4 regions of the Acidovorax sp. FG48 genome follow, and region 4 is predicted to be linked to each of the others. Evidence: predicted binding sites of a transcription regulator. Region 4 holds the regulator's gene; each other region holds the start of a gene.
What was found. Region 4 encodes sigma-54, which starts transcription at its own class of promoters, with help from an activator protein. Its sites were predicted from a motif close to TGGCANGNAANCTGCTTT; they were not measured.

Region 1 (7,778 bases), on a different contig from region 4:
GCACCCATGGTGGCTTGGTGATCTTCAGGACGGTAGGTGATCTTGCCGAACGGGGTGTCTACCTGCAGACCCTTGAAGGCAGCGACCAGCTTGTCGGTGTCGGTGCTCTTGGCCTTGGCAATACCAGCCGCAGCCGACTTGATCATGCTGTAGCCCACCACCGAGCCCAGACGCGGGTAGTCCTTGAACTTGGCCTGGTAGGCCTGCTCGAACGCCTTGTGTGCGGGGGTGTTGATGCCGTACCAGGGATAGCCGGTCACCAGCCAGCCGTTGGGGGCCTCGTCTTTCAGGGGGTCCATGTATTCGGGCTCGCCCGTCAACACGCTGACCACCTCGATGCCCTTGAAGAGGCCGCGCGTGTTGCCTTCGCGCACGAACTTCGACAGGTCTGCGCCAAACAACACGTTGAAGACGGCGTCGGGCTTGGCATCCGACAGCGCTTGCACGACGCTGCCGGCGTCTACCCGACCCAGTGGTGTGGCTTGTTCGGCCACAAACTCCACGTCGGGCTGGGCGGCCTTGAGCAGTTGTTTGAAGGCCGCCACGGCAGACTGCCCGTATTCGTAGTTGGGGTAGACCACGGCCCAGCGCTTTTTCTTCATCTTGGCGGCCTCGGGCACCAGCATGGCGGCCTGCATGTAGGTGCCAGGGCGCAGGCGGAAGGTGTACTGGTTGCCACCTTGCCAAGTCATCTTGTCGGTCAGCGGCTCGCCAGCCAGGAAGAAAAACTTCTTCTGCTTGGCGAAGTCGGCCACCGCCAGGCCGGTGTTCGACAGGAAGGTGCCCGCCAGCACATCGACCTTCTCGCGCGACACCAGCTCTTCGGCCACGCGAACGGCGTCGCCGGGGTTGGCATTGTCGTCGCGCGTGATCAGTTCGATCTTCTTGCCATTGACGCCGCCCGCAGCGTTGATCTCATCGACCGCCAGCTCCATGCCCTTCTTGTAGGGCTCCAGGAAAGCAGGTTGTGCCTTGTAGCTGTTGACCTCGCCAATCTTGATCACGCCCTGTGCAAACACAGGGGCCAGGGTAAGGGCCAATGCAGCCGCAGCCGTGGCACGCATGAGGTTTCGTCGCATCGTCATGGGGAGACTCCTGAAGGATGGTTGGAGAGAGATCGAACGGGGGTAAGACAGGACAGGTGTGTGTTGTGCGCGCGCCGTGCTCAGCGCAGGCCGTCAACACCCTTGATTTCAGAGGCCGTGAGGCCGCCGACACGTGGCAACGGCCGCCCGCTGTCCGTCACGACAACGGCCACCACGATTTCATTGGCCCGCGGGGCATCGGCAACACGGGCTTCCATGGCGTCGAAATGGCTGCGCACATAGGCGGCATCCTTGTGGCCCAGGGGAACGTCGATGGCGGCGCCCAGGCCGCCCATTTTCTTGCTGGATGGCACCAGAGCGGCGCCCTTCTCGACCGCCACACGCAAGGGTGCACCCAGCTTGGGATGCAGGATGGCGGCGGCATGTTCCAGCTCGCCCGCCTCGCCCACGATGGCGGCCTTGCCGTAGCTCTGGGCCTGGCCGGGTTCAATGCCCAGGGCCTGCACGCAGCGCGCGCCCAGAAGGCCGCCCAGCTCTTCGCCGATGGCGATGAGTTCGTCGAGGTTTTCCACATAACGTCCGGCAAAGGGGTTCTCGATCACGGCCATGGCCAGCGCCTTGCGCACCGGGGGCTGAACGTCACGCCCCATTTCCACGCGGACCTCGTCGGTCTGGACGATGATCTTTCGAATCTTGGCTGGCATTTTTTGGCTCCTTGGGATCTTGTCTTGTTCGATGGTGTGCGGGTCGGCGGGCGGCTCAGCGCAGGCCGTTCCACTGGCTGATGTCTGCCGCCTTGAGCCCTCCGACGCGGGCGTGGATGCGCGGGCCCGTGGTCATGGCAAGTATGAACACGATCTCATCAGCGGATGGCGCGCCCGGAACACGCACTTCGATCGCGTCGAAATGGCTGCGTACGTAGCTGGCGTTGATGTGGGTGAGCGGCACATCCAGCGCTGCACCGGGGCCGCCCACTTTCTTGGTGGAGGGCACGATGGACAGCGCATTCGCCGGCTGCCCGGTCTTCTCTTCGGCCTGGCCCTTGGCATAGGCGTTGCGGTCGCCCTTCCAGCCCAACAGTTCGCGCATGGCGTAGCCGCCGGGCACATGCCACAGCGCACCGTGTTCCAGCTCACCCGCCGCGCCCACGATGGCGCCTTTGCCATAGGTCTCGATGCGCTCGGCAGGCACCGCCATGGCCCTCAGGAGGCGCTGGGCCATGTCCAGCCCCACGTCCTGCAGCGCGTCCATCATGGGGAGGATGTCGGGCTCGTACCGCCCCGCAAAGGGGTTTGTCAGCACCGCGCCGATGGCGCCGCGCAGCAGCGGCACGTCGGCCACCGGCCCGAATTCGTGCCGGATTTCCTCAAGATGGGTGAAAACGCGTCGTATCTGGATCATTCTGGAGACCTGTGCATTTCGTTAAGCAAATACTGAACCAACTTCCGATTCCACCGCCGGATCCCGGGGCCATACCGCATCCGCCAGCGCCTGGGGCGCCGAGGTCGCCACGAACTGCCCCTGGCACGCCAGCAGCGCAAACCACAGCAGGCCGCTGGACTGCAATTCTTGCGCTTTTTGCAGCCCCTGGTGCAAGGCCCGGCCCACCAGCTCTTTGGGTAAGACAGGGACATCCACGGTGACAGGGATGGCACCCAGGTCACTGGCGTCCCTCACCTGCCACGCGGGCCTGCGCACAATCCGCGCATCGGCCACATCCACCGCGTTGGCCACGATGGTTGCTGCCGCATCGGCCTGCGCCGCCGTGCGCGCCAGCACCGTCACGCTGTCGGCAATGCCGAGCGACTGGCTGCGCCCGCGCCAGCCACTGGTGGCCACACCGCGCACCGGCATGGCGCTGTCGATGCGGATCTGCCCATCCAGCACCAGGCCGTTGCGCAACTGTGCAGCATTCAGCGCAGCAATGTCAGCGTACACCCCCACCGTGACCGACTGGCCGGGCGCCAGGTGCAGCGCAATGTCGCCGCCGTTGTTGACCCAGGCGCGGTCTATGCCCGGCTGTTCGTAGCAGGTCAGAATCTCCTGCGCCACCGCGCCCGCCACCGCCGCCATCGATGTGATGAAACCTGCGCGATAAGGGCTGCAGGCGGCCCACATGCGGCGCGCCACCCCGCCCTGCAACGCGCAGTGCGCACCCACCGGCGCCCGCAAGCCGGGAAGTTCATTCACCAGCTCCTTCAGCAGCCCTTCAAAACGCTGCCACGCACGCTCGTGCGCCAGGGCCACGGCGTCGCACGCCCCTTCGGCCTGGAGGATGAGGTCCATTGGGCCATGCTGGAAATGCCAGCGGCCATCGGACAGGAGATTGCGGCAAGCGTTCACAGCACGGCTCACTTAGCCCAGCAGGGGAGGACGACCCAGCGGCCACGGGTTGGCCGCGGGCAAGGTTTGCCACACGCGCGCCTGCGGAGCACCGTCGTTGTGCCACGCGCCGCGCTCCAGCACTTCGCGCAGGCTGCGGATCTGCTCGGTGTGGCCGCCCAGCGCTTCGTAGTCCGCACGGCGCATGCTGAACTCGATGGGCGCCACGATGGCGGGCGTGGGCACGGTGCCAAAGCTGTTGTCCGGCATGCGCAGCACGTCGGCCATCACAGTGATACCGCCGCCCGGCCACACATAGGCGGGGGCACCGCCACAGGTCACATTGACCAGAGCGTTCTTGATGGAGCGGGTGAGCAGCACCGGGTTCTCGGTGACGCCTGCGCGCAGGCTGCCGCCTGCACCGCCGAGGAACAGCACGGAGGCGAGCGAGGGCTCGCAGTTTTCGCCGATGCGGTCCACGATGCGGCGCACTTCGGTGGGCATCTCGGCCTCCACCGGGTGGAGTTGCGCGTCCAGCACGTACCAGGACGCATGCTCCCCGGTGGTGGAGGTCATCAACAGGCGCAGCCCCGGCCAGGCGACTGATTCGTCCCAGCCCTCAATGATGGACAGCGGGTCGGCAATGTCGGTGCCGCCCCAGCCGGTGCCCGGGTTGGCCACCTGAAAGTAGCGGCCCGGCGTGGACTTGCGCCCGCGCATCTGGATGCCCGAGGGCTTCATGTCCAGGCAACGGCCCGCCTGGTGCTCGGTGAGCACGCCGGTGATGTGGTCGTCCACCACCACCACCTCGTCCGCATGGCCAAAGAACTGGCGCGCAAAGATGCCAATCGCCGCTGAGCCGCAGCCCACGCGCATGCGCTGCTCGGCCACACCGTTGACGATGGGCGCACGGCCCGCCTGGATGATGAGCTGCGAGCCACCGTCGATGGTGAACTCCACCGCCTGCTTGTTGCCCAGGGCCTGCATCATCTCGGCGGTGATGCGGCCTTCCTTCTTGGTGCCACCCGTGAGATGGTGCACGCCACCCAGCGACAGCATCTGCGAGCCGTATTCGGCCGTGGTCACATGACCCACCACCTCGCCCTTGCAACGCACGTTGGCCTGTTCGGATCCGAGGAAGCGGTCGGTGTCGATCTTCACCTTGAAGCTGCAGTAGCTGAAGATGCCCTCAGTCACCACAGTCACCATGTCCACGCCATCGGTTTGGGAGCCCACGATGAAGGGCGCAGGCTTGTAGTCCGGGTAGGTGGTGGACGAGCCCACGCCCGTCACGAACACTTCTTCCGACAGCAGCAGGTCGCCGTTCCATGCGGGTTCAGGAGCCACCTCCGTCCCTCCACCTTCTGCAGCCTCGGCGCGGCCCGCAAAGGGCACCAGCGTGGCCTCGCCCGCCTCCAGCGTCTTGCGCAGCAACACCACCGGGTCCAGCCGCACCAGCACGCCCGCCTGGTTGGCGTAGCGGTCGCAAGCGCCTGCGCGGCCTTCGGAAATCTGGCACAGCACCGGACACGCATTGCACTCGACCTTGGCGGCGTTCATGCGCTCATTGCGCGGCCGGGCGCGCTCCAGCACCTGCGGCAACTCTGGCGCATCCATACCCGGCAGCCCATCGGTCTTGGTGTGTTCAGTCATCGTGGCGACCCATTCATTGCATTGTTGCAAGTGCTTGTACGCGCATTGCATTTTGTGTAGCATTCACTTAACTTAAATGTTGTGAACACTACATTTCGTGTCAATGTAGCGGAATCAACAAGACTCTGCAATGGTGTTTTCGCACCCCCAAAAACGGTGCACGAGGAGCCCCAAAATGACGCACGTTGTGACGGACGCATGCATTCGGTGCAAGTACACCGACTGCGTCGATGTGTGCCCGGTCGATTGCTTCAAGGAGGGGCCGGAATATCTGGTCATTGACCCAGACGAGTGCATCGACTGCGCGGTGTGCATTCCGGAGTGCCCGGCCAACGCCATCTATGCCGAAGACGACCTGCCCGAAGTCATGGAAATCTTTCTGCAGTTCAACAAAAAGCTGGCGCCCACGCTCCCCGCAATCACCAAAAGAAAAGCGGCTTTGCCAGATGCGGAACAATGGAGGGTTGTGAGCCACAAGCTTTCAGGCCTGAACATTGCGCTGTAGAGCGCATGGGGCCCTGCTCTTCAGCCAAATTCCTTATTTGCTTCCAACTTTTCCATCTAACGCACCATGAGCGCCTTTCTTGACGAACGCGTCCTGACGGTCCACCACTGGACGGACCGCCTTTTCTCCTTCACCACCACGCGTGACACCGCGCTGCGCTTTTCCAACGGGCATTTCACGATGATTGGCCTGCGTGGCGAAAACGGCAAACCCCTGCTGCGCGCCTACAGCATCGTGAGCCCCAACTACGAAGAGCACCTGGAGTTCCTCTCCATCAAGGTGCCCGACGGCCCGCTGACCTCGCGCCTGCAGCACATCAAGGTGGGCGACACCATCGTGGTCGGCAAGAAGCCCACAGGCACCCTGCTGATCGACTACCTGCTGCCCGCCAAGCGCCTATACATGCTCTCCACCGGCACGGGCGTGGCCCCGTTCCTGAGCCTGATCCGCGACCCCGAGACGTACGAGAAGTTCGAAGAGGTCATCCTGGTGCATGGCGTGCGCGAGGTGAAGGAGCTGGCCTACCACGACTACATCACCGAAGAATTGCCCAAGCACGAGTTCCTGGGCGAGATGGTCAGCAAGCAGCTCAAGTACTACCCCACCGTGACGCGCGAGGCCTTCAAGCACCAGGGCCGGGTCACCACGATCATCGAGAACGGCCAGCTGGCGCGCGACCTAGGCCTGCCCGCACTCAACCCCACCGAAGATCGCGTGATGATCTGCGGCAGCCCCGAAATGCTGCGCGACCTCAAGCACATGATGGAAGAGCGTGGCTTCAAGGAAGGCAACACCACGAAGCCCGGCGACTTCGTGATCGAGCGCGCGTTCGCAGAGCAGTGATCCCCCGGCGGCCCCCTTACCGGGGGGCCCGCCTCATCCACCAGGACCCGCCATGTCTGCCACTCCCACCAAGACCCGGACCGCGTCCCCCCGCGCAGCCTCTGCCCGCAAGACGGGCGTGCGCGAGCAGGCCGCGCAGACCACGCGCGACAACATCCTGAAGGCGGCGACCAAGGTGTTCGCCCGCTACGGCTACGAAGGCGGCAGCGTGGAGAAGATCTCCAAGGCGGCCAAGTCCTTCGACCGGATGATCTATTACTACTTCGGCAGCAAGGAAGGCCTGTTCATCGAGGTGCTGGAGGAAACCTACCGGCGCATGAACGACGCGGAATCCAAACTGGACCTGGACACCGCCAAGCCGGTCGAGGCGCTGCAGGCGGTGATCCGCTTTGTGGTGGGCTACTACCGCAAGAACCCCGAGTTCATCACGCTGCTCAACACCGAGAACCTGCACAAGGGCAAGCACATCTCCAAGTCGATGCGCGCCCGCGAATACTCGTCACCCGCCATCGAGGTGATCCGCCGCGTGCTCGACAGCGGCCAGGCGCAAGGGCTGTTCCGCAAGGACGTGTCGGCGCGCGATGTGTACCTGCTGATCGCCGCCACGGGCTACTTCTACATGTCCAACCGGCACACGCTGTCGGCCTTTCTGGGCGAAGACCTGGAGACGCCCGACGCGCTGGCGCACTGGGAATCGTTTGTCATCGACAGCGTGCTGCGCACCGTGGCACCCGGCCCCCACCTGCCCAAGGGCAAGGCGGCAGCTACGGCCTGAATCGACAAGATCAACAAGAGATTTTTCCCTGCGGAGTGCCGCCTGGCGCCCCGCCCACCACCCCACGAGGAGAATCCATGGCAGAAGCAGCAGCAGGCGGCAAATCGGGCAAGGTCGTCATCCAGAACATCGGTCTTTTGTTGTCGGGCGACCTGGACCACCCCATCCTCGACGCCGACACCATCGTGGTGAATGACGGCCTCATCGTGGCCGTGGGCCGCTACAAGGACTGCGATACCGACCACGCCAACACCGTGATCGACGCACGCCAGACCTGTGTGGCGCCGGGCCTGATCGACAGCCACGTGCATCCGGTGTTTGGCGACTGGACGCCGCGCCAGAACCAGATCGGCTGGATCGACTCGACCATGAACGGCGGCGTGACCACCATGGTCTCGGCCGGTGAAGTGCACCTGCCCGGCCGGCCCAAGGACATCGTGGGCCTGAAGGCGCTGGCCATCACCGCGCAGCGCTCGTTCGACAACTTCCGCCCCGGCGGCGTGAAGGTGATTGCAGGCGCCCCGGTGATCGAGAAAGGCATGACCGAGCAGGACTTCAAGGACCTCGCCGACGCCGGCGTGACCCTGCTGGGTGAAGTGGGCCTGGGCTCCGTCAAGGCGGGCTACGAAGCCCA
Region 2 (7,778 bases), on a different contig from region 4:
TGCTCATTGACACCGCCAATGCCAACGGTGGTCGTGATAACGTGAGCGTGCTGCTGGTGCAGGCTGCCGCAGGAGGCAAGAAGCGTGGCCTCATGTCCCGATTGCTAGGGGCCTCTTGAGTGGCCCGAACTACAACAATTCATCACATCAGGAGTGGATCATGCCGAGAATGATCGTTTCAATCGACGGCGTTGTTATCAAGGAAGTGCAGCTGACCAAGGAGCGGACTACGCTGGGTCGGCGCCCATACAACGACATCGTGATCGACAACCTCGCGGTGAGCGGTGAACATGCGGTGCTCCACATGGTGGGACACGATGTGGAGATTGAGGATTTGGGCAGCACGAACGGCACCTACGTGAATGCCAAGGCCGTCAAGCGCCAGGAGCTGCGCAATGGCGACACGGTCGAGGTGGGCAAGTACAAGATCCGCTTTTTGCAGGATGCCGAAGGCCAGAATTTCGAGAAGACCATGATCTTCAAGCCCGGCATGGTGCCGCCTGCAGTGGCCGCCGCCAGGCCCGCGCCAGCCGCACCTGCGCCCGCTCCGATTTCTGCGGTGATTCGTGTCATGTCGGGCGCTGCAGCGGGGCGCGAGGTGTCCTTGCAAAAGGTCGTGACCACCATTGGCAAGCCGGGCGTGGCCGTGGCGTCCATCACCAAGCGGCACCAAGGTTTTGTCTTGGCTCACGTGGAGGGGCCTGAAATGCCCCTGCTCAACGGTGCGGCCATTGGTGCTTCGCCCGTTCCTCTCAAGCACGGCGATCGCCTGGAACTGGCCGGCACCGAGATGCAGTTCGAACAGACTTGACCTCTGGCATGGGCCCGCGTCGTGACTGCGGGCCTCTGCTGACCTGAACCTTATCTCCTTGCGTGCGGACCCATGCTGCAGTCCCTGTCGCACCTGTTCCGCCGACGCTGGCGGCGCATTGCAGTCACGCTGATACCGCTGGTTTTTGCACTGTTGCATGTGGCCGATGTGCTCCACCTGCAGGTGTTGGAGAGACTGGACAACATCATCTACGACACCCGCCTGCGGGTGACCATGCCTCGAACGCTCGACGAGCGCATCGTCATCGTCGATATCGACGAGAAAAGTCTGGGGCGTGTGGGCCAATGGCCCTGGCGCAGGGACAAAATGGCCGCGCTGGTGCGCGAACTGTTTGAGCGCCAGCAAGTGTCGGTGATCGGGTTTGACGTTCTGTTTGCTGAGGCCGACGAGAGTTCAGGTCTCTCTACGTTGCAAGAGCTGGCCCAAGGCCCTTTGCGCAGCCAGCCGGCCTTCCAGGAGCAACTGAAAAGACTGGCACCGTCGCTGGACTATGACGCGCTTTTTGCGCAGTCCTTGCGTGGGCAGCCCGTGGTGCTGGGTTACTACCTGTCGGGCGAAGACCGCGATGGCATCACGAAAGGCATGCTGCCGGACCCTGCGCTCCCGTTGGAGCGCTTACGGGGCCTGCCGCTGGGAGCAACCACCTGGCGCGGTTATAGCAGTAATATCGAGGCGCTGACCCGCGCGGCGCCTGCTGCGGGGTTCTTCAACTCCATCACGGACGAGGACGGGGTCGTTCGCTCCTTGCCGTTGTTGGCCGAGTACCAAGGGCAGTATTACGAGTCGTTGGCGCTGGCCATGTTCCGCACAGCCATCGGGTTGCCAGAAATCCATCCGGGCTTTGTGAACCCCACACCCGTTGGGACGCATGATTTGCTGCAAAGCATCGTGTTGCGCCAGGACGGTCGCACGCTGGCACTCCCTGTAGACCAGCAACTGGCCACCCTCATTCCTTATCGGGGACCGGGAGATGCCAAAGGGGGCTCCTTTCGGTACATCTCAGCGTCGGACGTTCTGGATGGCGTGCTCCCACCGGGCCAGCTCAAGGATCAATTGGTGCTGGTCGGGTCCACCGCGCCTGGCTTGCTCGATTTGCGTGTGACGCCAGTGGGCAGAACCTACCCTGGCGTAGAAACCCATGCCAACGTGTTGTCGGCATTCCTGGATGGCAAAAGCATCGTCCGGCCCGACTATGCCGCCGGGTTCGATGTGCTGCAGCTCCTCTGCGCAGGGCTACTTTTAGCGGTGGCATTGCCGCTCTTGTCTGCATCGTCGGCGGTCTTGCTGAGCGCCGGCGTGGTTTCTGCGCTTGTGGGGCTGAACCTGTGGATGTACATCGCCCAGGGTTTGGCGTTGCCGCTGGCGACGGCGGTGGTGATGTCCATGCTGGCCTTCGCGCTCAACATGGCATACGGCTATTTTGTGGAGAGCCGGTCCAAGCGCGAACTCGCAGCGCTGTTCAGCGCCTATGTGCCTCCAGAGTTGGTGGCCGAAATGGTCAAGCAGCCGGAGCACTACAGCATGCAGGCCACGAACCGGGAGCTGACGGTGATGTTCTGCGACATGCGCGGCTTCACCGCCATGTCTGAGCGGATGGAGCCTTTGCAACTGCAGGGGTTGTTGAATGAAGTGTTCAGCAAGCTCACCCATATCATCCGCAGCCACCGTGGCACCATCGATAAATACATGGGCGACTGCGTCATGGCGTTTTGGGGGGCTCCTGTGGCTACACCAGACCACGCGCAGTTGGCGGTGACTGCGGCCCTGGAAATGTCGCAGGCCATTGGGCAAATCAACGCCAATCATCGACAGCGCGGCCTGCCCGAGATCGGAGTGGGCATTGGGCTCAATACCGGTGTCATGTGCGTGGGCGATATGGGCTCGGACATCCGGCGCAGCTACACGGTCATCGGGGATGCGGTCAACCTGGGCTCGCGCCTGGAGGGGCTGTCCAAACACTACGGCACGTCGATTGTGGTGAGTGAATCCGCCATGCAGCTTGCCCCTCAGTTTGTTTGGCAGGCCATGGATCGCGTTCGTGTCAAGGGCAAGGCGCAGGCCGTACCGATTTACCAGCCTCTAGCGCCCCGGGATCAGCTACCCGCCGAACTCGCCGAAGAACTGGTGGTATGGGAGGGTTTTCTGCGAGCCTATGCGGCCCAGGAATGGGCACAATGCGACAAGCTGATGGCGCAGTTGCGAGGCCTCAGACCTCGTTGCACTCTTTATGAGTTGTATGCTGCACGGGTCGAAGGCCTGCGTGGGTTGCCTTTCAATCCTGACTGGGACAGCGCCACCATTTTCGACACCAAGTAGAAGGCTCTACATGAAGGTTCGCGTGCTGGGGTGTTCCGGCGCTATCGCCAAGGACTGTCGCACGACATCGTTCTTGATTGGTGACAGCATCTTGATTGATGCCGGCACCGGCGTGGGCGACCTGACGCTGGAAGAGATGGGCAAGATTGACCATGTACTCCTGACCCATTCCCACCTGGACCACATCGCCGCGCTGCCCCTGATGCTCGACGCGGTGTCGTCACAGCGCCGGCACCCGGTGCAAGTGCATGCCCTGGCTGCCACCATCTCTGCGCTGCAGACGCATGTCTTCAATAACGTTATCTGGCCGGATTTCAGTGCGATACCGTCTGCTGCATCCCCATTTCTGCAGTATCAAGCTTTTGTATGCGGTGATTTACTGAGCATCGCAGGTGTGCAGATCGAGGTGCTGCCAGCCCACCATACCGTCCCTGCCGTGGGGTTTGCGGTGCAAGGCGATACTGGCTGGTGGGTGTTCAGCGGCGATACTGAACGCAATCCTGCCTTTTGGACTCGCGTCAACCTATTGTCAGTGGTTTGCTTGGTGATAGAGACGGCTTTCAGCGATCGCGAAAGCGACCTAGCCTGCCGCAGTCTTCATCTGTCCCCTGCCACCTTGGCGCAGGAACTGGCTAACGTCCCGGTAACACAGCGCTATCCTATCTACATTACGCACACGAAGCCTTCTGAGACATCGCTCATCATGAACGAGATCCGACAGCTTGAATGCACCGCCATCGAGCGTCATGGCCCCCATGACATTCGGTGGCTGGCTGCCGGGCAGACGCTGGAGATTTGATTCCGTTGCGCGCCGTTCTGACAATACTGAACGACAAAAATGTAAAACTATGAAAAGTCTTGGGTCGTTGACTGTGTGAATTCGGGCGGTCTAGGTGGGGGATGGAAGCTTTTTGCATCACCTAGACGCGAAGGAGGCGTTTTCCTGGGGAACGCATCGAAAATCGGCTTGACTTCCGATGCACCTGTACAAGGCGTGGAGGAGTTCTCGCCTGTTGCTACGGCCTTTGGCTGCTCAAGTCCGAAATAGTGCTTGTTTGGGCACCAGGCACAGCAATTGCATATCCACCTCGCATCTGCAATTTTTTTAGGAGTTCTTCATGAAGCGTTCTATCCAAAAGGGTTTTACCCTGATCGAACTGATGATCGTGGTTGCGATCATCGGTATTTTGGCTGCTGTGGCTCTGCCTGCGTACCAGGACTACACCATCCGAGCCAAGATGTCTGAGCCCACTTTGGCGTTGTCGGGCTGCCGCACCAGCGTCCAAGAACTGATCGAAGGCACCACCGCTGCAGCTCTGCCAGCTGCAGATGACGAAAAGTGGGGCTGCCCAATCGGTGCCAGCGCAGAAACAAAGTATGTTGACGAATTGCATGTAACAAACGCTGGCATTGTGCGGGTTACTGTTCAAAACATCGCTGCTGTTGTTGACTCGAAGATCGTGTCTTTGGCGCCTATGCTGGACGACACGACTGTTTTCGGTAACGGCGATGTGCGCAAGAAGGTGTACAAATGGCGTTGTGGTAACACTGCGGACGGTACTACTGTGAGCGCCAAGTATTTGCCTTCTTCTTGCCGCGGTTAATACCGGGCGGACAAAAAAACGGCGGTTTTACCGCCGTTTTTCATTTGGGCTTCTGTTTTCTATGCCGCAACTACTTTGGGCCTTTGCCCTGCTCTGTGCATTTGTCAGTTGGCACGCTAGCGATCTATATTACCCTTGGCTTAAGTTCCAGTCAGAGGGTTGGGCAGCTGTCAGCTTACTTTTCGTGGTAGTTGCATGTGCGTTGCAATCTCGAAAAAACTTACGGCAGGTTGGTAGCCCTCAAGATTATCTGAGTTGGTTTTTGTTGGCGCTGCCATTTGTTGCCAGCGGACATTTGCTGTTCAATCCTGAGGTGTTTTTGGGTGACGTAGCCTTAGTCAGTCTATATGCCGTAGGGGCCTTCGTTGCTTTAGAGCAAGGCCGTATTTCGGCGGCGCTGCATCGCAGTCGTGGCATCGAGGTCTTATGCTTGTTATTACTCGCGTCGGGCATATTCAGCGTCGCTGAAGCTCTGTATCAGTGGCTGCACCTCGACGGCTTGGGTTTCTGGGTGATTCAGTTGCCTGAGAATGTGCGCCCTTCGGGAAATTTTGCGCAAGCCAATCGCATGGCATTGCATACGGCAGTAGGCATTGCGGCGGCATTTTGTCTGAATCAGCGCGGCGTTCTGACCCATTGGGCTACGGCTCTGTTGGTGAGCTTTCTGGGATTGGGCGTGGCCCTAACGCAATCACGAGCAGGCTTATTGTCTGCTGTGCTGATTCTGGGTTTTTCAGTGTATTTTTGCAGAGGATGCCGTCGTTCCATGGTGTTCTATGGTGTCCTGCTTGCCGCGGTTTTTTCACTTTTCTGGGCACTGCCGACCATTTCGTCCGCGCTGGAATTGGGAGTGATCCGTACGAGTCGTCTGGCCATGGGCTCGCGAACTTCTCTGATGCTGGGTTTTGTAGACGGGGTGCTGCAGCAACCTTGGTGGGGCTACGGGCCTGGACAAATCGTGCAGGTGCAGGTGCAGCAGGCCGCTAACGCAATTCCCGTATTGGTCAGTTTTTGGTCGCATAGCATCGCGTTGGATATGGCACTTCTTTTTGGAGTGCCCGTCGCCATTATCTTCGTGTTAGTGATTGGGTATTTTACAATTCAATTGATTAAAAATAGCTGGATTCAGGATAATCAATTCGTAGTTCTTGCGGTGATACCATTTGCTGTTGCTTGCAATACTGAATACCCGCATGCGTACTTAAATAGTCTGTTGCTTTTTATGTATATCCTGGGCTTCGCCAGCTTTAAATTAATGGAGCAGGGGTCGGACTTGCAGAGTGAAGGGCGCGGTACGGGTGAGGTAAAGGCTAATATAAAAAAAATAGTTACATCACTAGTTGTTTTAAGCTTTTTTGCCCTTGGTGGCGTCGTGGTTGTGGACTATTACAGGCTAGCTTACTCTCTCCAAGTTGCAAGGTTTGAGGCGGCCCGTGCAGGTACGTTTCCTCCAGGCTATTCTTATCCGCAACCTCTGTTGTTGACTAATCTACAAGCCTTGATCTTCATGGTGAGGCAAAATGACTTTGCAACAATGAATTCGAAAGAAATTGAAGAATACCGGAAGGCAGCTTTCCGCAATCCCTATGAGGCTGCTTTGCGCGGCTATGCAGTTGCATCGGGACTGCATGGCGTTGCAGAAGGCTCTAAATACTCTGCAGATTCGGCATTAAAAATCCTGGAATCCTTTTACGGAAAGCACGCCAAAGATGTAGCATTGCGCAGAATAGAGTTATTGCGTAAGGAGATTCAGGAGTATGGGGGTGCTGAATGATTGCAGTCAAAAACCGCTGGCAGGCTTCTTTTTATCATTTGCTTTTTAGTCTGGTCTTATCCGTTTGTGCTGCAATCTTGGTATTTCAGGTTTGGTATCCTGGGCATTTTGCAAAAATATCCGGCGGCCTGCAGATGTTTACTGCCTTGATTGCAATCGATCTTGTCATGGGTCCATTGCTTACATTAATTGTATTTTCCAAAATAAAATCAAAAAAAGAAATACTTTTTGATGTTTCCATCGTCATTTTTTTGCAGATGGGAGCCTTGGTTTATGGCGTGTGGTCTCTGGCGTCCGCCAGGCCAGCCTACCTTGTCTATGAGTACGGACAATATTCCGTAGTTCGGGAAATGGATTTGGAGGGGGCTTTTGCTAAAAAAATCCCTGCTGAATTAACAAGGGGAATTTTTTCAGCGCCCCGCTATGTGGCTTTACGCCCTTTTGGTGACTCTAAGGAGCAATACCAGTACACCATGGACGCATTGTCGGGCATACCATTGGCATTCAGAACCGAGCTTTGGAGGTCCTATCAAGAGTCGCAATCTAGCGTGCTCTCCGAGGCAAAATCAGTGGCCAGCGCGCCCAATTTGCTGGAGATTTTGATTGAGAAAAAAATCTACCACGATGGTGATGTTTTATATTATTTACCGTTGCAAGGTGTTAAGGGGTTTTGGTCGGTCATTCTGAATGGTGATGCAGAAATCATTGATTTTGTAGAATGGGATCCATTGGGGGGATGATATAGCCATCAGGCAGCATAGTCTGATTTTCCTCCCCGCTTCTCCCTAACTTTTACTTCCGTGATTACCATTCCCCGATCTGCCGCCTTGCACATGTCGTAAATCGTTAAAAGGGCAATTTGTACGGCCGTCAGTGCTTCCATCTCGACCCCGGTTTGTCCTACCGTTTCCACAGTGGCTGCACATAATATGCACGAAGTGCCCGTTGTGGGGACGTTATCAGTCTCAAACTCAATAGCAACCCGCGTTATTGCAAGGGGGTGGCACAAGGGTATTAAATCGCTTGTTTTCTTGGCGGCCATGATGCCGGCGACACGGGCGATTCCCAGGACGTCACCTTTTTTGGTGGTACCCGATTCGATTAATGCTAAGGTTTCAGGCCGCATTTCGATGCGACCGGTAGCCACTGCTAATCGATGCGTAGTGGCTTTAGCGCCAACGTTAACCATGTGGGCTTTGCCTTGAGCGTCGAAGTGGGTAAGAGGCGAGGCATTGGCTGTTTCAGGGAGGAC
Region 3 (7,778 bases), on a different contig from region 4:
GCTGCCGAGCGCACTTCCACCGGGCGTGGGTGCATCATGCCGAAGGCGGGCATCGTCAGCTCGCTTTTCATCCAGGCGGGGGCGCTGTACTGGCCGGGCTGGTCTTCGCGCGCCATCAGCCATTCCATGTACTGGCCCCACTGCGCGGGCACGGTCACGTCGCCAATGTGCAAGCTGGGGTTCACGCCACCGGCAATGCCGCTGAAGACCACATGGCTCACGTTGAAACGGTCCAGCACCAGTTGCGTGTTCATGGCCGCGTTGGTCATGCTGATGCCGGAGAGGAAAACCACCACAGGCTTGCCTTCGAGCGTGCCGGTGGTGAACTCCACGCCATTGACGCTGTGCTTGGTGTGCTGCTGCACCTGGGGCAGCAGCACGGTCAGCTCGGGGGCGAAAGCAGAGATGACGGCGATGCGGGGCGTGTCGTCCAGCCGCACTGCCGTCTTGCCGGGCGCGGGGGCAGCGCAGCCTGAGACCATGGCGGCCAGTGCCAGAGCGCCCATAAGACGTGAACAGCGTGTCGCCAGCGAGGCTTTTGCGACGGGAAGTGAGGTCATGAGGGCCTTGTCAGCGGTTCATTGCGGGAGTGTCTAACAAACAGGCCACCGCGTGGTGAGGGTGGCCTGTTCACGCAATAGAGAGAGGGCAAGCGGGCAGGGCGCCCGCCGCACGCCGTGCTTACTTGGCCGTCGATTTGGGCTGGCTGTCATCCACCTTCACGGTGAACTTGCCAGCCAGGATGTCGGCCTCCTTGGCCTTGACCTTGGCGACGATGTCGACAGGCACCTTCTTCTCGAACGTGCCCAGGGGCGCGAGTTCGGAGCCCTTGTGTTTCATCATCGAAAATGGGCCGTAGTCCTCGGCGGTGAACTTGCCTTCCTTGACCAGCTTGAGTGCGCGGTCGATGCTGGGCTCCATGTGCCACAGGGCCGATGCGACCACGGTGTCGGGGTACTGCTCTTGCGTGTTGATCACGTTGCCGATGGCGAGCTTGCCTTTTTCCTTGGCGGCATCGCTCACCCCAAAGCGCTCGGCGTAGAGCACGTCGGCGCCCTTATCGATCATGGCGAAGGTGGCTTCCTTGGCCTTGGGGGGGTCGAACCAGCTGTTGATGAAGGTGATGGTGAACTCGACCTTGGGATTGGTCTCCTTGGCGCCCGCCATGAAGGCGTGCATCAGGCGGTTGACCTCGGGGATGGGGAAGCCGCCGACCATGCCGATCTTGTTGGTCTTGGTCATGCCGCCAGCCACCATGCCGCTGAGGTAGGCGGGCTCCTGGATGTAGTTGTCGAACACGCTGAAGTTGGGCGCCTGCGGCTTGCCGGAGGAGCCCAGCAGGAAGGATGTCTTGGGGAAGTCTTTGGCCACCTTGCGGGCGGCGGCTTCTACCGCAAAGGCTTCGCCCACGATGAGCTGGTTGCCGCCGGTGGCGTACTCGCGCATCACGCGCTCGTAGTCGGCGTTGCTCACGTTTTCGCTGGCCTTGTATTCGATCTCGCCGCGTGCTTCGGCGGCCTTGAGGGCCTTGTGGATGCGGCTGACCCATTGCTGTTCAAAAGGCACCGTGTAGATCGCCGCGACCTTGAGCTTGGACTGCGCGAAGGCCAGAGAGGGCGCCATCGCCATGGCGGCTGAGAGGGCCATGGAGGTGCAGAGCAGGCGTCCGGTGAAGATGCGGCGAGTGGTCATGGTGGGGTTCCTTCAGACAAGCAAACAAGGAGGTTGGGTGTGCTGCTACCAAGCAAGGAGCGCGCCAGTCGGTGGCGGTGTAACTGCAAACCAGCGGCAAGTCTGCCAGAGGAAAGCCACCAGTTGGTAAAAAAATGGTGCGTGCGTGCAGAGCTTCCGAAAATCCGCCTGCGGCACCCCACCAGGGTAGGGCCCGCAATGGGCTGTTACGTAACGCAGAGAGGCCCGGTGACGAAAAAAAGCCACCGCTGGGCTGCAAGCCCTGCGGTGGCTGGTGCACGGGCGCTGACGTTGTGCGCTTATTTGGTGCCAAAAATGCGGTCGCCTGCATCGCCCAGGCCCGGCAGGATGTAGCCGTGGTCGTTCAGCTCGCGGTCGATGGCGGCGGTGAAGATCGGCACGTCGGGGTGGGCCTTTTGCAGCGTGGCCACACCTTCGGGGGCGGCCAGCAGGCAGACGAACTTGATGGAGCGGGGGTTGAGCTTCTTGAGGCGGTCCACGCAGGCTGCGGCCGAGTTGCCGGTGGCGAGCATCGGGTCCACCACGATGATGTCGCGCTCGTCCATTTCGGACGGCATCTTGAAGTAGTACTCCACGGGCTGCAGCGTGGCCGGGTCGCGGTACAGGCCGATGTGGCCCACACGGGCGCCGGGCACCACGTTGAGCATGCCGTCCAGAAAGCCGTTGCCCGCCCGCAGGATGGAGACCAGCACCAGCTTCTTGCCGTCGATCATCTTGCCGGTCATGGTCTCCAGAGGGGTTTCGATCTGCACATCCTGCAGCGGCATGTCGCGGGTCACTTCGTACGCCATCAGCGTGGACAGCTCGCCCAGCAGGCGGCGAAAGCTGTTGGTGCTGGCGTCTTTCTTGCGCATCAGCGTGAGCTTGTGCTGGACGAGGGGGTGGGTGATGACGGTGACGTTGCTCATGGGGAACCTGAAAGGAGAAGGGCAGAGGCCTTTGCGCTGAAACACAGGTGCGCTCTGCCGCGCGGTGAGTAAAAAAGTGGGGGTTAGTCTGCCAGAAACCGTGCCAGCCGCGACAAATCGACGTTGCCGCCGCTGATGAGGATGCCGACGCGCGCTCCGTGGATGTCCACGTTGCCGTGCTGGGCCCCTGCGAAGGCCAGGGCGCCTGTGGGCTCGACCACGATTTTCATGCGCTCGGCAAAAAAGCGCAGGGATTCGACCAGTTGCTCGTCGGTGGCGGTGACCATGTCGTCGGCCAGACGCTGGATGATGGGATAGGTGAGCTGGCCCAGCGCCTGGGTTTGTGCGCCGTCGGCAATGGTGTGGGGCGTGGGGATCTGCACCACATGCCCGGCTTTGAACGACTGCTGGCCGTCGTTGCCCGCTGCGGGCTCCACCCCTACCACCCGGCATTGCGGTGCGAGCGCCTCGGCGGCGAGCAGGCTGCCGGCCAACAGGCCACCGCCGCCGACGCAGACGAACAAGTAGTCCAGGTCGGGCACTTCTTCAAAAAGCTCTTTGGCCGCGGTGCCCTGGCCGGCAATGACATGGGGGTGGTCGAACGGGGGCACCAGCGTCATGCCGCGCTCCAGCGCCAGGCGGCGGCTGATGGCCTCGCGGTCTTCGGTGTAGCGGTTGTAGGTGACGACCTGGGCACCGTAGTCGCGCGTGGCGGCCATCTTGGAGGCGGGGGCGTCCTCGGGCATGACGATGGCGGCGGGCATGTCCAGCAGCCGGGCCGACAGCGCAATGGCCTGGGCGTGGTTACCGGCCGAGAAGGCGAGCACGCCGCGTTCGCGCTGCTCGTCGGTGAACTGGGCCAGGGTGTTGAACGCGCCCCGAAACTTGAAGGCGCCGGTGCGCTGCAGGTTTTCGCACTTGAAGAACAGCTGGGCGCCCAGCCGCTCGTCGGCAGTGCTAGAGCGCAGCACGGGCGTGCGGTGCGCCATGCCCTTGAGCCGGTGCGCGGCAGCGGCCACATCGTCGTAGGTGGGTGGGGGAGCGGTGTGCTCGGTCATAGCGGTGTCCTCGCTGCGGGGCGCAGCCTGCCCCTGGTGGGTACATGATAGCCCGTCAAGTAGATTGTTGGCATAAGAATGGCCGCTACCGCTTGATGGTTGGGTGATATTTGCTATCAAATGCGTAGTGATGGCAGAGCTGCGCAGCCCTGCCAGCGACGGTAGGTAACGGCACGGCATGTGTGGGGCTTGGCCATCGCGCTACTTGTTGCGCCAGCTTTTGAGCATCCGGATCAGCATGGCGGGTATTTGCTCGCGCCGGTGCACCACGCCCAACGGGGGGAGGGGGCTGCTCAGCTGCACATCCAGCTGGCACAGCTGCGCGCCCGACGGCAGCACGGGCGCAATGCTCTGGGGGACCAGCGCCACGGCATCGGGCTGGTTCAGCAGGCTGGCGAACACGGGGAGCGAGACGGTCGACACCGGGAACTGCAGCGCATCGGGCAGGGCCGCCAGCACTTCACGCTCGAAGATCTCGCGTACGGCGATGGTGGCGGTGGGCAGCACCCAGCGTGAATCCTTGAGCGCCGAGAGCGCGATGCCCCGGCGCTTGGCCAGGGGATGGCGGGTGCTGGCCATGATCACCGGCTCATCGGGCTGCAGCGGCTTGAAAACGTACGACGCTGGCAGCAGCACCGGCTCGCGGCAGAACACCGCGTCGAGCCCGCCGTTGAGCAAGAGCGGCAGCAGCCGTTGGCTTGAGTCCTCCTGGACGTCGATGTGCACCCGGGGCTGGGTTTTGTAGAACTCTGCGAGCAAGGGCGACAGGATGGCCTGCGTGGCCGCGGGTGTGGCGCCCAGGCGCAGTGCAGCGGCAGCGCCGCGCCGGATGGCGGCCAGCGACTCTGCCGCTTCCTCCAGCGCGGCGAGCACTCCGCGGGCTGTGTCTACCAGCGTCTGGCCCGCCAGCGTGGGCCGGATGCCCCGCGCATGGCGCTCGAAGAGGCGCACGCCCAGGATGCGCTCCATCTCTGCCAGCGCCTGCGTGGCGGCGGACTGGCTCATGTGCAGTGAAGCGGCGGCCTGCAGGACGGAGCCGCACTGCTGCAGCGCCACCAGCAGCTGCAACTGGCGCAGGCGCGCGTGGCGGGCCAGGCGGGCATAGAGCACCTGCCCTTGCGGGGGCGCGGGGTCGTCCAGGTTGTCGGAATCGGTGGGTGGGGTTGAGAGGGCCATGGGGCTCCTGTCCAGACTGGCAAATAAGGAGAAGCGATAGAGATCCGGCAGCAGCGTGACTCGCCACTGCGATGGTTGCTATCCCGTCGGAGCTATCGACAAGGCTTATACCTTTCGAAGAATACCGCGACCTGCAGAGAGTCTGAAATTCCTATAGTCGATGTCAGTAGCAGGCATGCCCGGTGGCCCTGCGCACCGTGCCCTTCCCGCTGATCCAGACCCATCCATCCATTCACGAAAGCGCTACCCATGTCCACAATGACTTCGTTTCTGGCACGGCGGACCGTTGTGTCCACACTGTGCGCCGCAGCTGCCTCCGCCCTGCTGGTGGCAGCCCCGGCAGCGCAGGCTGCAGACAACTACCCGAGCAAGCCTGTGAAGCTGATCGTGCCGTTTGCCCCCGGTGGCTCCACCGACATCGTGGCCCGCGTGGTGGCCGAGGGCATGCGCGCCAGCCTGGGGCAATCGGTGGTGGTGGACAACAAGGCGGGTGCTGGCGGCCTGCTGGGCACCGAGACCATCGCCCAGTCTGCGCCCGACGGCTACACCATCGGCATGGCCACGGTGAGCACGGCCACGGTCAACCCTTCCATCTTCACCCGGGCGGCCAAGCTGGAGGGCAAGCTGGTACCGGTGGTCAAGCTCGTGACCGTGCCCTCGGTCTACATGGTGCACCCTAGCATGGGCGTCAAGGACTTCCAGGGCTTCATGGCCAAGGTTAAAGCCAAGCCCGGCGACTACAGCGTGGGCGTGCCCGGCCTCGGAACGCTGGGCCACCTCATGATGGCGTCGTTCAACGAGACCTTGAAGACCGATATCCAGATCGTTCCCTACCGTGGCAACGGCCCCGCGCTCAACGATGCCCTGGCAGGCATGGTGCAGGTGATGGCAGACCAGCTGCCCTCGGCCATGCCGCACATCAAGGGCGGCAAGCTGGTGCCCATGGTGCTGGCCGCCGACCGCCGCGTGTCCGAGCTGCCGGATGTGCCCACCTTCAAGGAGCTGGGCCACGCCGATCTCAATGAGCTGGGGATGAGCTGGTTCGGGTTGGTTGTGCCTGCGGGTACGCCTGCGCCCATCATCAAGCGGCTGCAGGACGCGGCCGTCAGCGCCTTGCGTTCGCCCGATGTGCAAGGCCGCCTCAAGACCATGGGTGCGACAGCGGTGGAGATGGACCAGAGCAAATTTGCATCGCAGATCGCCGCTGACCTCCAGCGCAACAAGGCGCTGCTGGACAAGCTGGGCGTGAAGCCTGAATAAGGGGCGGTGCGATGACTGCTGCCGTGCAATCGATTCAGGATCTGCAGGATTTTTTTGACCGTGAGAGGCCCCGGATGGCGGGACTGGCCGACAGCGTGTGGTCCCTGGCCGAGCTGCGCTACGCCGAGCGCGGGTCTGCCCAGCTGCACATCGACGGGCTGGCCGCAGCGGGCTTTCGCATCACGCGCGACGTGGCCGGTATCCCCACCGCCTTCATGGCGGAGTGGGGCGACGAAGGCCCGGTGCTGGCCTTTCTGGGCGAGTACGACGCGCTCTCGGGCCTCAACCAGCAAAGCGGCGCGCTGGTGTGCCAGCCGTCCGTGGACAGCCCCGGCCTGGCCGGGCACGGCTGCGGCCACCATCTGCTGGGCACCGCGGCGCACTTTGCCGCCATTGCGTTGCAAGAGCACCTGCGCCGCTCGGGCCAGCAGGCGCGCGTGCGGTTCTACGGCTGCCCGGCCGAAGAAGGTGGCTCGGGCAAGACCTTCATGGCACGCGCAGGGGTCTTCGATGATGTGGACACGGCGCTGACGTGGCACCCGGGCAGTTTTACCGGGGTGCTGAGCCAGGCCACGCTGGCCAATGTGCAGGCGCGTTTCGTCTTTCACGGGCGCGCCTCGCACGCGGCCCACTCGCCGCACCTAGGCCGCAGTGCCCTGGATGCTGTGGAGTTGATGAATGTCGGTGTGAACTACCTGCGCGAGCACATGCCTGCGGATGCGCGTGTCCACTATGCGGTCACCGACTCGGGCGGGTTCTCACCCAACGTGGTGCAGGCGCGCGCCGAGGTGCTGTACCTGATCCGAGCACGCAACAACCGCGATGCCGCCGAGCTGTATGAGCGTGTGCAGAACGTGGCGCGTGGTGCTGCCTTGATGACGGATTGCCGTGTCGAAATCGTGTTCGACAAGGCCTGCTCCAACCTGCTGCAAAACCGCACGCTGAACCAGGTGATGTACGCGCAGATGCAGGCACTGGGGCAGCTGAAGGTCGATGCCGCGCAGCACAAGCTGGCGGGGGATTTTCAGGCCACGCTGGACGCTGCCGATGTCGAGCAGGTCAGCCGCCCGCTGGCCAGTGTGCTGCGGGGCAAGATGCCGGCGATCTTCGAAGGCATCGCGCCCTACGACCCTGCCGTCGAGGAAACCCTGTTCGGCTCAACCGACGTGGCGGACGTGAGCTGGATCACCCCCACCGTGCAGGCCTGGGTGGCCTGCTACGCCTTCGGCACGCCGTTGCATTCATGGCAGATGGTGTCGCAAGGGCAGTCCGAGCTGGCACACGCGGGCATGGTGCACGCAGCGCAAATCCTGGCCGCCACGGCGATTGTGTTGCTGGAGCAGCCGGAGCTGATCGAGCAGGCCAAGGCCGAATTGCTGGAGCGCCGAGGTGGCCAGCCTTATGTCTGCCCCATCCCGGCAGATGCTCCGTTGCCGAGCCAGCCGCGCGCTGCGGGTTGATGGGACCAACGTGATTCGCCTGCGGCGGCGCCTGCCAGTGCTTGTTCAGCGCATTAACCCAGTTCGCTGAACCGCTGCAGCGGTGTGAGCGCCGGGAACTCGCCCGCGCGTTTCTGCTTCATGGCCGTGACCGATTCGCGCACATGCTGGTTGCTCCAGATGGCGCCCTGCAGCCAGCCCATCTGGCGCAGGCTGTCTTCCAC
Region 4 (7,778 bases):
TCGATGCCAGAGCCCCATAGAGCGAGAACGCCAGGCATATCGCCATCAGCAGCACAAAAGGCACCTGAAACACCAGGGTCCAGCGGCGCCGGTAGAGCAGGATGGGTTGGGGCGGCATGTGCAATCTCCCGTTGAAAGGGCACAGCGACTTATTGTGCCTTTGGCTGCGGGACGCTACCCCGGCGGTGCGTCTGGCGCCCCGCCGCTGGCGGGCCCGTAAAATCCGCCGATGCTCACAGCCAAAAATGAATTGCTCGCTGCGCTCGCAGCCGAGCTGGAAAACCTGTCCCCCGGCGCTGGCGCCAAGGCAGCCTTTGAATCCCCCAAGGTGGCGGCCCATGGCGACTTTGCCTGTACTGCGGCCATGCAGCTGGCCAAGCCGCTCAAGCTCAACCCGCGCGCCTTGGGCGAGCAGCTCAAGGCTGCGCTCGAAGCCACGCCTGCTTTTCAACGCTGGGTGTCCGCCATTGAAATTGCGGGTCCGGGCTTTCTGAACATCCGCCTGCAACCTGCCGCCAAGCAACAAGTGGTGCGTGAGGTGCTGACGGCCGGTGAACGTTTCGGCTATCAGGCCAGCAACGGCCAGCAGGTGCTGGTCGAGTTCGTGTCGGCCAACCCCACGGGCCCGCTGCATGTGGGCCACGGCCGTCAGGCCGCGCTGGGCGATGCGATTTGCAATCTGTTCAGCACCCAGGGCTGGAAGGTGCACCGCGAGTTCTATTACAACGACGCGGGCGTGCAGATCGACACCCTGACCAAAAGCACGCAGCTGCGCGCCAAAGGCTTTAAGCCCGGCGACGAGTGCTGGCCCACCGACAGCGAGAACCCGCTGGCCAAGAACTTCTACAACGGCGACTACATCGCCGACATTGCCGAGGCCTTCAAGGCCAAGGCCACCGTGAAGGCCGATGACCGCGAGTTCACCGCCAATGGCGACGTGGACGACTATGACAACATCCGCCAATTTGCGGTGGCCTACCTGCGCAACGAGCAGGACAAGGACCTGCAGGCGTTCAACCTCCAGTTCGACGAGTACTACCTGGAGTCCAGCCTGTACACCAGCGGCCGCGTCGAGGCCACGGTGAACAAGCTCATCGCCAACGGCAAAACCTACGAGCAGGACGGCGCGCTGTGGCTCAAGAGCACCGACTACGGCGATGACAAGGACCGCGTCATGCGCAAGCAGGACGGCACCTACACCTACTTTGTGCCCGACGTGGCGTACCACATCGCCAAGTGGGAGCGTGGCTTCACCAAGGTCGTCAACATCCAGGGCACGGACCACCATGGCACCATCGCCCGCGTGCGCGCCGGCCTGCAGGCGGCCGATGTGGGCATCCCCAAGGGCTACCCCGACTACGTGCTGCACACGATGGTGCGCGTGGTCAAGGGCGGTGAAGAGGTCAAGATCAGCAAGCGGGCGGGCAGCTATGTCACGCTGCGTGATTTGATCGAGTGGACCAGCAAGGACGCGGTGCGTTTCTTCCTGCTCAGCCGCAAGCCCGACACCGAGTACACCTTTGACGTAGACCTGGCTGTGGCGCAGAACAACGACAACCCGGTGTACTACGTGCAGTACGCGCATGCGCGCATCCAGTCGGTGCTGCGCGCTGCTTTGGCTCATGCCCGTGGTGACACCCCGGAAGTGACTGGTGGGCAGCTTGAAAAGCTATCCAATGCGGATGCGCTGAATGAAGTCGGTGGGCAGGTCAGCGATTCGTCCCTAGCCAACGTGTGCGATTTGCTGGACCTCAGTGCTGCCGATCTTTCTCCACTTGAAGGCCCCCAGGCCCAGGCCCTGATGCTGCAACTGGCCAAGTACCCCGAGATGCTCACGGCCGCTGCCGAGGGCGAGGCGCCGCACGATGTGACCTTTTACCTGCGCGATCTGGCCGCCAGCTACCACAGCTATTACGATGCCGAGCGCATCCTGGTGGACGACGAGGTGGTGAAGAAGGCGCGCCTGGCGCTGGTCGCTGCCACCGCCCAGGTATTGCACAATGGCCTGGCGGTGCTGGGCGTGTCGGCCCCGGCCAGAATGTAAGCAGTTACTACCAATATGAAAAAGCAACAGACGGGCGGGACCATTGTCGGCTTCATCGTCGGGGTCATCGTGGGCCTGGGCGCGGCGCTGGCCGTGGCCGTGTACGTGACCAAGGTGCCGGTGCCGTTCCTGAACAAGGGCAACGGCCGCGGCGCGGACATGGACGCTGCGGAGTCCCAGAAGAACAAGAACTGGGACCCGAACTCGCCGCTGTATGGCAAGAACCCGGCCCGCCCCGCGGCGCCCCCGGTGGCCGCGGCTGCGTCAGCCCCTGCATCGGCACCGGCGCCCGAGGTGCGCGCCGCCGCATCGGCCGCCAAGCCTGCCGCGAGCAAGCCAGACGCCAAAGCCGAGGCCAAGGCAGAGAGCAAGCCGGGCGCAGACCCGCTGGGCGACTTGGCCGTGGCCAAGGCAGCCGCCAAGGGCAGCGTGGACCCGTTTGACTACTTTGTGCAGGCTGGTGCCTTCCGCACCCAGGCCGACGCCGACGCCCAGCGCGCCAAGCTGGCCATGCTGGGCTGGGAGGCCCGGGTGAGCGAGCGTGAGCAAAATGGCCGGGCGGTGTTCCGGGTGCGCATCGGCCCCTTCACCAAACGGGACGATGCCGAGGTGCTCAAAGAGAAACTCGACGGCGCCGGGCTGGAATCGGCGCTCGTGCGCGTGCAGCGCTGAAGCGCTTGCAAAAACGGCGCCACCGCCAGGGCTGAACTTTTTGTAAAGGGATGTCTCACATCCCGCATACCTGAACCAGGAGAGTCTTTGTCATGAAACGCCGTGAGTTTTCTTTGTCCGCCGCCTCGGCGGTTGCCGCTTCTGCCCTGACGCTGCCAGTGGCCAACCCTGCCATGGCGCAAGCCCGCCAGTTCAAGGAGGGCAAGGACTTCAAGCGGCTGGACAAGCCCGTCGCCCCAGACGCCCCCGCTGGCAAGGTCGATGTGATCGAGTTCTTCTGGTACAGCTGCCCCCACTGCAACGCCTTCGAGCCCACGCTGGACGCCTGGGTCAAGGCCGCGCCCAAGGACCTCTCCATCCGCCGTGTGCCCGTGGCATTCAACGCCAGCTTCGTGCCCCAGCAAAAGCTGTTCTATACGCTTGAAGGCATGGGCAAGCTCGAAGCCCTGCACGCCAAGGTCTTCCGTGCCATCCACGTGGAAAAGGCCAAGCTCGCCAAGGACGACGAAATCCTGGCCTGGGTGACCCAGCAGGGCGTGGATGCGGCCAAGTTCAAGGAGGTCTACGGCTCCTTCAGCGTGGCCAACCAGGTGCGTCGCGCCTCGCAGCTGCAAGATTCGTACGGTGTTGAGGGCGTGCCTTCCATGGGTGTGGCGGGCAAGTACTACACCGACGGCACGATGGCCGGCAGCATGCAGACCGTGTTGCAGGTGGTCGAATACCTGGCGGCCACGGCACGCAAAGCCTGACGATCTGCCGACCCTGTCGGCAAGTTGTCCGAAAGGCCCGCGGATGCGGGCTTTTTTTCGGGGTGGGTACCATCGGATGGCTACAATCATTGCAAGATTCGTGCCCTATGACCCACCGCCTACTCCCCTTCCTTGTGCTCGCAGCCCTGACCGGCCTTGCGGGCATGGCACATGCCGAAAAGGCAGACCGTGCCAAGCCCATGAACATCGAGGCCGACGCCTTGCGGCACGATGAACTCAAGCAGACCAGCGTGTTCTCGGGCCGCGTGGTGATGACCAAGGGCACCATCGTGCTGCGCGGCGCGCGGCTGGATGTGCGCCAGGACGCTGACGGCTACCAGTACGGCGTGGTCACGGCCGAGGCAGGCAAACGAGCGTTCTTCCGCCAGAAGCGCGACACCGTGGCGGGGGCGCCGGACGAGTTCATCGAAGGCGAAAGCGAAGTCATCGAATACGACGGCAAGGCCGACAACGTGCGCTTCATCACCCGCGCCGAACTGCGCCGCTACCGTGGGTCGGTGCTGAACGATGAGATCACCGGCGCCGTGATCGTCTACAACAACCTCACCGACGTGTTCACCGTCGATGGCCAGAAGGCGCCTGCGTCTTCGGCTGCGGTCGGCGACACCCCTGCGCCCGGTGGCCGTGTGCGTGCCGTGCTGGCACCCAAGGACCCGCCGCCTGGCGCAGCAGCCCCCGCCAAGGCGCCCGAGTCGCCCGCACCGGCGCTGCGCCCCAGCAACACCCTTGGCGGTGGCGCCAAGTGAGCGGGCCCGTGGTGAGTACTGGTCCCGAGACCCCGGCGACCCCTGCGAACAGCCGTCTGGGGCCTGATTCGCAGTCGGGCAGCCGCCTGGAGGTGCAGCACCTGGCCAAGTCCTATGGCAGCCGCAAGGTCGTCAAGGACGTGTCCCTGGAGGTGCAAAAAGGCGAAGTCGTGGGTTTGCTGGGCCCCAATGGCGCGGGCAAGACCACTTCGTTCTACATGATCGTGGGCTTGGTACGCAGCGATGCGGGTGACATCCGTATCGACGGCCAGTCCGTGGCCCACATGCCCATCCATCGCCGGTCGCGCCTGGGGCTGTCGTACCTGCCGCAAGAAGCCTCCATCTTCCGCAAGCTCACCGTCGAAGAAAACGTGCGCGCCGTGCTGGAACTGCAGCGCGCCGATGACGGCCAGCCGCTGTCGCGCGATGCCATCGAAGAGCGCCTGACGGCCCTGCTGCAAGAGCTGCGCGTGGACCACCTGAGGGCTTCACCTGCCCTGGCGCTGTCGGGCGGCGAGCGCCGCCGCGTCGAGATTGCCCGTGCCTTGGCCACCCAGCCGCGTTTCATCCTGCTGGACGAGCCCTTTGCGGGCATCGACCCCATCGCAGTGATCGAGATCCAGCGCATCATTGGCTTCCTCAAGGCACGCGGTATTGGTGTGCTCATCACCGACCACAACGTGCGCGAGACGCTGGGCATCTGCGACCACGCCTTCATCATCAGCGACGGCCGCGTGCTGGCGCAGGGCACGCCCTCCGAGATCGTGGACAACGCAGAAGTGCGACGGGTGTACCTGGGCGAACACTTCCGCATGTGATGAAGCCTGGACTGTCGCTGCGCGTCTCGCAGCATCTCGCATTGACCCCCCAGCTCCAGCAGTCCATCCGGCTGCTGCAGTTGTCCACGCTCGAACTGTCGCAGGAAGTCGAGCAGATGCTCGACGAAAACCCGTTCCTCGAACGCAATGCCGACGAAGCCCCGCGCGAGGAATTTGGCCTGGAAGCCGCCGACACGCCGGCACAGGCCGACGACTACAGCGCCGATGATGCTATGTTTTCAGGAGCTTCCAGCGTAAGCAGCACCAGCACTGAAAGCCAAAACGATGCTGAAATCTCCGGTGGGGGCTCGGACGAACCCGACTGGAGCGGCGACGGCACCGTCGAGATGGCGCCCAACGATGCCGAGTGGGGCGGCGACGCCCCGGCACGCACCCGCAACGACGCGGAAGGCGACGAGGCCGATGCCACCGAGCTGGCCCGCTCGCACGAATCGCTGACGGCCTTTTTGCACCGCCAGGCGCTGTCGCTGCGCCTGTCCGAAGTGGACACGGCCGCGCTGCGTTTCCTCATCGAATCGCTGAACGACGACGGCTACCTCGAAGAGCCGCTGGAAGAACTCGCCATCAGCCTCGCCGGGCCCGACGACCTGGAACAGATCGAAGAGCTGGTGCACCGCTTCACGGTGGCCCAGCGCCTGCTGCAAAGCCTGGAACCTGTGGGCGTGGGCGCGCGCAATCTGTCCGAATGCCTGACGCTGCAGCTCGCGGCGTTGGCGGCCGACGAAGACAGCGACGCCGACCCCGAGACCGTGCAGACCGCTCTGCGCATCTGCCAGCAGCCGCTGGAGATGCTGGCCCGCCGCGACATCCGCCGCCTGACGCAGCTGTGCAGCGAAGGTGGCGTGGCTGGAGAAGAGCGCACCCGCGCTGCCATGGCACTCATCGCCCGCCTGGAACCGCGCCCCGGCCGCAAGTTTGCCGACGTGGAGCGCAACATCATCGTGCCCGACGTCATCGTGCGCAAAGCCGGTCGCGCCAATGGCAGTGGCCAGCAGAACTTCATCGTGCAGCTCAACCCCGACGTGATGCCCCGCCTGCGCGTGCACGACATCTACGCAGGCGCCCTGCGCGGCCACAAGGGCGGCGAAGGCCACCAGGGCATGCAGCAGCGCTTGCAGGAGGCGCGCTGGTTCATCAAGAACATCCAGCAGCGCTTTGACACCATCCTGCGCGTCTCGCGCGCCATCGTTGAGCGGCAAAAGAACTTTTTCACCCACGGCGAACTGGCCATGCGCCCGCTGGTGCTGCGCGACATTGCCGACGAACTGGGCCTGCACGAGTCCACCATCAGCCGCGTCACCACCGCCAAGTACATGGCCACGCCGATTGGCACCTACGAGCTGAAGTACTTCTTTGGCTCCGGCCTGGGCACCGAAACGGGCGGCAACGCCTCCAGTACGGCGGTGCGCGCGTTGATCAAGCAGTTCGTGTCGGCGGAGAACCCGGCCAAGCCGCTGTCCGACAGCCAGATTGCCGAGATGCTCAAGGAGCAGGGCATCGAATGCGCACGCCGCACGGTGGCCAAGTACCGCGAGGCGCTCAAGATCGCGCCAGCGAATCTGCGCAAGGCTTTGTAGACGCGCGGCAGGTGGCGCTCTGCCCGCCAGCGCCGCCGTAGTCTTTTCTGTTGTTTCCGCATTACCCACCGCAGCCCACCATGGCCCGCATCGTCTTTGACCTTCCCCCGCACTTCGGCTTTGCCACCGAACTGCAGATCTACATCAGCCACGTGAACCAGGGCGGGCACCTGGACAACGCGCAACTGCTCAGCCTGGTGTCTGAGGCGCGCGTGCGCTTTTTCCAGTCGCTGGGATACCCGGAGGCCGATGTGGGCGGCCTGTCCATCGTGGTGGGCGACATCGTGGCGCAGTACAAGTCCGAAGGCTTCCACGGCGAAACCATGCGCGTGGAGATGGCGCCTGCGGACTTCAACCGCTACGGCTTCGACCTGGTGTTCTGCATGACCGAAAAAGCCTCGGGCCGCGAAGTAGCGCGCGGCAAGATCGGCATCGTTTTCATCGGCAAGGCCAGCCGCAAGGTCGCCCCTATCCCCGACTCCATCCGCCAGCTGCTGCTGGCCCGCGCGGGGGCGCCCGGTTCCCCCGCCGTGCCCGAGCGCGTATCCTCCCCATCGACATGAACCAACTCCAACTTTTCCTCCCTTGCGCCGCGGGCGTCGAGGGCTTTCTGGCCGACGAGGTGCATGGCATCACAGGCCTCACGGGGCAAGACCTGCTGGTGGGGCGGGGCGGCGTGCTGCTGCGCGCCTCGTGGCGCCAGGCCATGCAGCTCAACCTGCACAGCCGCCTGGCCCAGCGCGTGCTGGTGCAGCTGGCGCACCGTCCTTACCGTTCTGAAAACGACCTCTACAACATGGCCAGCGATGTGGCTTGGGAGATCTGGTTCACCACGCGCCAGACCTTCAAGGTCGAAGTGACGGCCCAGCACAGCCCGCTGCAGAGCCTGAACTTCGCAGGCCTCAAGGTGAAAGATGCCGTGGCCGACCGCTTCCGCCACAAGAGCGGCGTGCGCCCCGATGTGAACACCCAGTGGCCCGACGTGCGCATCCACCTGCACCTGACCACCGACGAAGCCACGATCTACATCGACACCTCGGGCGAGCCGTTGTTCAAGCGCGGCTGGCGCGAGGACAAGGGCGACGCGCCGCTCAAGGAAACCCTGGCTGCCGCCATGATCGCCGCCAGCG

Region 1: ACODSU_RS02715 (6-hydroxynicotinate reductase) is a predicted target of sigma-54. The motif match lies at 5,066-5,083, and genes of this name have one in related genera.
Region 2: ACODSU_RS00935 (pilin) is a predicted target of sigma-54. The motif match lies at 4,213-4,230, and genes of this name have one in related genera.
Region 3: ACODSU_RS03120 (BMP family protein) is a predicted target of sigma-54. The motif match lies at 1,742-1,759, and genes of this name have one in related genera.

Annotation. Positions count from the first base shown of each region.
Region 1 covers NZ_JBMDJH010000001.1:584,801-592,578, reverse strand. Annotated here, with positions in the region: gene ACODSU_RS02735 (ABC transporter substrate-binding protein) at 1-1,085, opposite strand, end outside; gene ACODSU_RS02730 (amino acid synthesis family protein) at 1,166-1,750, opposite strand; gene ACODSU_RS02725 (amino acid synthesis family protein) at 1,806-2,447, opposite strand; gene ACODSU_RS02720 (UPF0280 family protein) at 2,469-3,389, opposite strand; gene ACODSU_RS02715 (6-hydroxynicotinate reductase) at 3,402-5,021, opposite strand; gene fdxA (ferredoxin FdxA) at 5,197-5,526, shown strand; gene ACODSU_RS02705 (ferredoxin--NADP reductase) at 5,593-6,369, shown strand; gene ACODSU_RS02700 (TetR/AcrR family transcriptional regulator) at 6,422-7,144, shown strand; gene ACODSU_RS02695 (amidohydrolase family protein) at 7,222-7,778, shown strand, end outside.
Region 2 covers NZ_JBMDJH010000001.1:199,071-206,848, reverse strand. Annotated here, with positions in the region: gene ACODSU_RS00955 (Stp1/IreP family PP2C-type Ser/Thr phosphatase) at 1-119, shown strand, start outside; gene ACODSU_RS00950 (FHA domain-containing protein) at 161-811, shown strand; gene ACODSU_RS00945 (CHASE2 domain-containing protein) at 884-3,148, shown strand; gene ACODSU_RS00940 (MBL fold metallo-hydrolase) at 3,159-3,947, shown strand; gene ACODSU_RS00935 (pilin) at 4,267-4,752, shown strand; gene ACODSU_RS00930 (O-antigen ligase family protein) at 4,814-6,526, shown strand; gene ACODSU_RS00925 (hypothetical protein) at 6,523-7,266, shown strand; gene moaC (cyclic pyranopterin monophosphate synthase MoaC) at 7,275-7,778, opposite strand, start outside.
Region 3 covers NZ_JBMDJH010000002.1:33,673-41,450, forward strand. Annotated here, with positions in the region: gene ACODSU_RS03115 (5'-methylthioadenosine/S-adenosylhomocysteine nucleosidase) at 1-506, opposite strand, end outside; gene ACODSU_RS03120 (BMP family protein) at 682-1,692, opposite strand; gene upp (uracil phosphoribosyltransferase) at 1,992-2,621, opposite strand; gene ACODSU_RS03130 (threo-3-hydroxy-L-aspartate ammonia-lyase) at 2,705-3,679, opposite strand; gene ACODSU_RS03135 (LysR family transcriptional regulator) at 3,881-4,855, opposite strand; gene ACODSU_RS03140 (tripartite tricarboxylate transporter substrate binding protein BugE) at 5,114-6,115, shown strand; gene ACODSU_RS03145 (M20 family metallopeptidase) at 6,127-7,575, shown strand; gene ACODSU_RS03150 (enoyl-CoA hydratase-related protein) at 7,629-7,778, opposite strand, start outside.
Region 4 covers NZ_JBMDJH010000016.1:16,257-24,034, forward strand. Annotated here, with positions in the region: gene ACODSU_RS19035 (hypothetical protein) at 1-118, opposite strand, end outside; gene argS (arginine--tRNA ligase) at 230-2,044, shown strand; gene ACODSU_RS19045 (SPOR domain-containing protein) at 2,060-2,716, shown strand; gene ACODSU_RS19050 (thiol:disulfide interchange protein DsbA/DsbL) at 2,809-3,465, shown strand; gene lptA (lipopolysaccharide transport periplasmic protein LptA) at 3,573-4,232, shown strand; gene lptB (LPS export ABC transporter ATP-binding protein) at 4,289-5,050, shown strand; gene ACODSU_RS19065 (RNA polymerase factor sigma-54) at 5,050-6,648, shown strand; gene ACODSU_RS19070 (acyl-CoA thioesterase) at 6,729-7,211, shown strand; gene ACODSU_RS19075 (THUMP domain-containing class I SAM-dependent RNA methyltransferase) at 7,208-7,778, shown strand, end outside.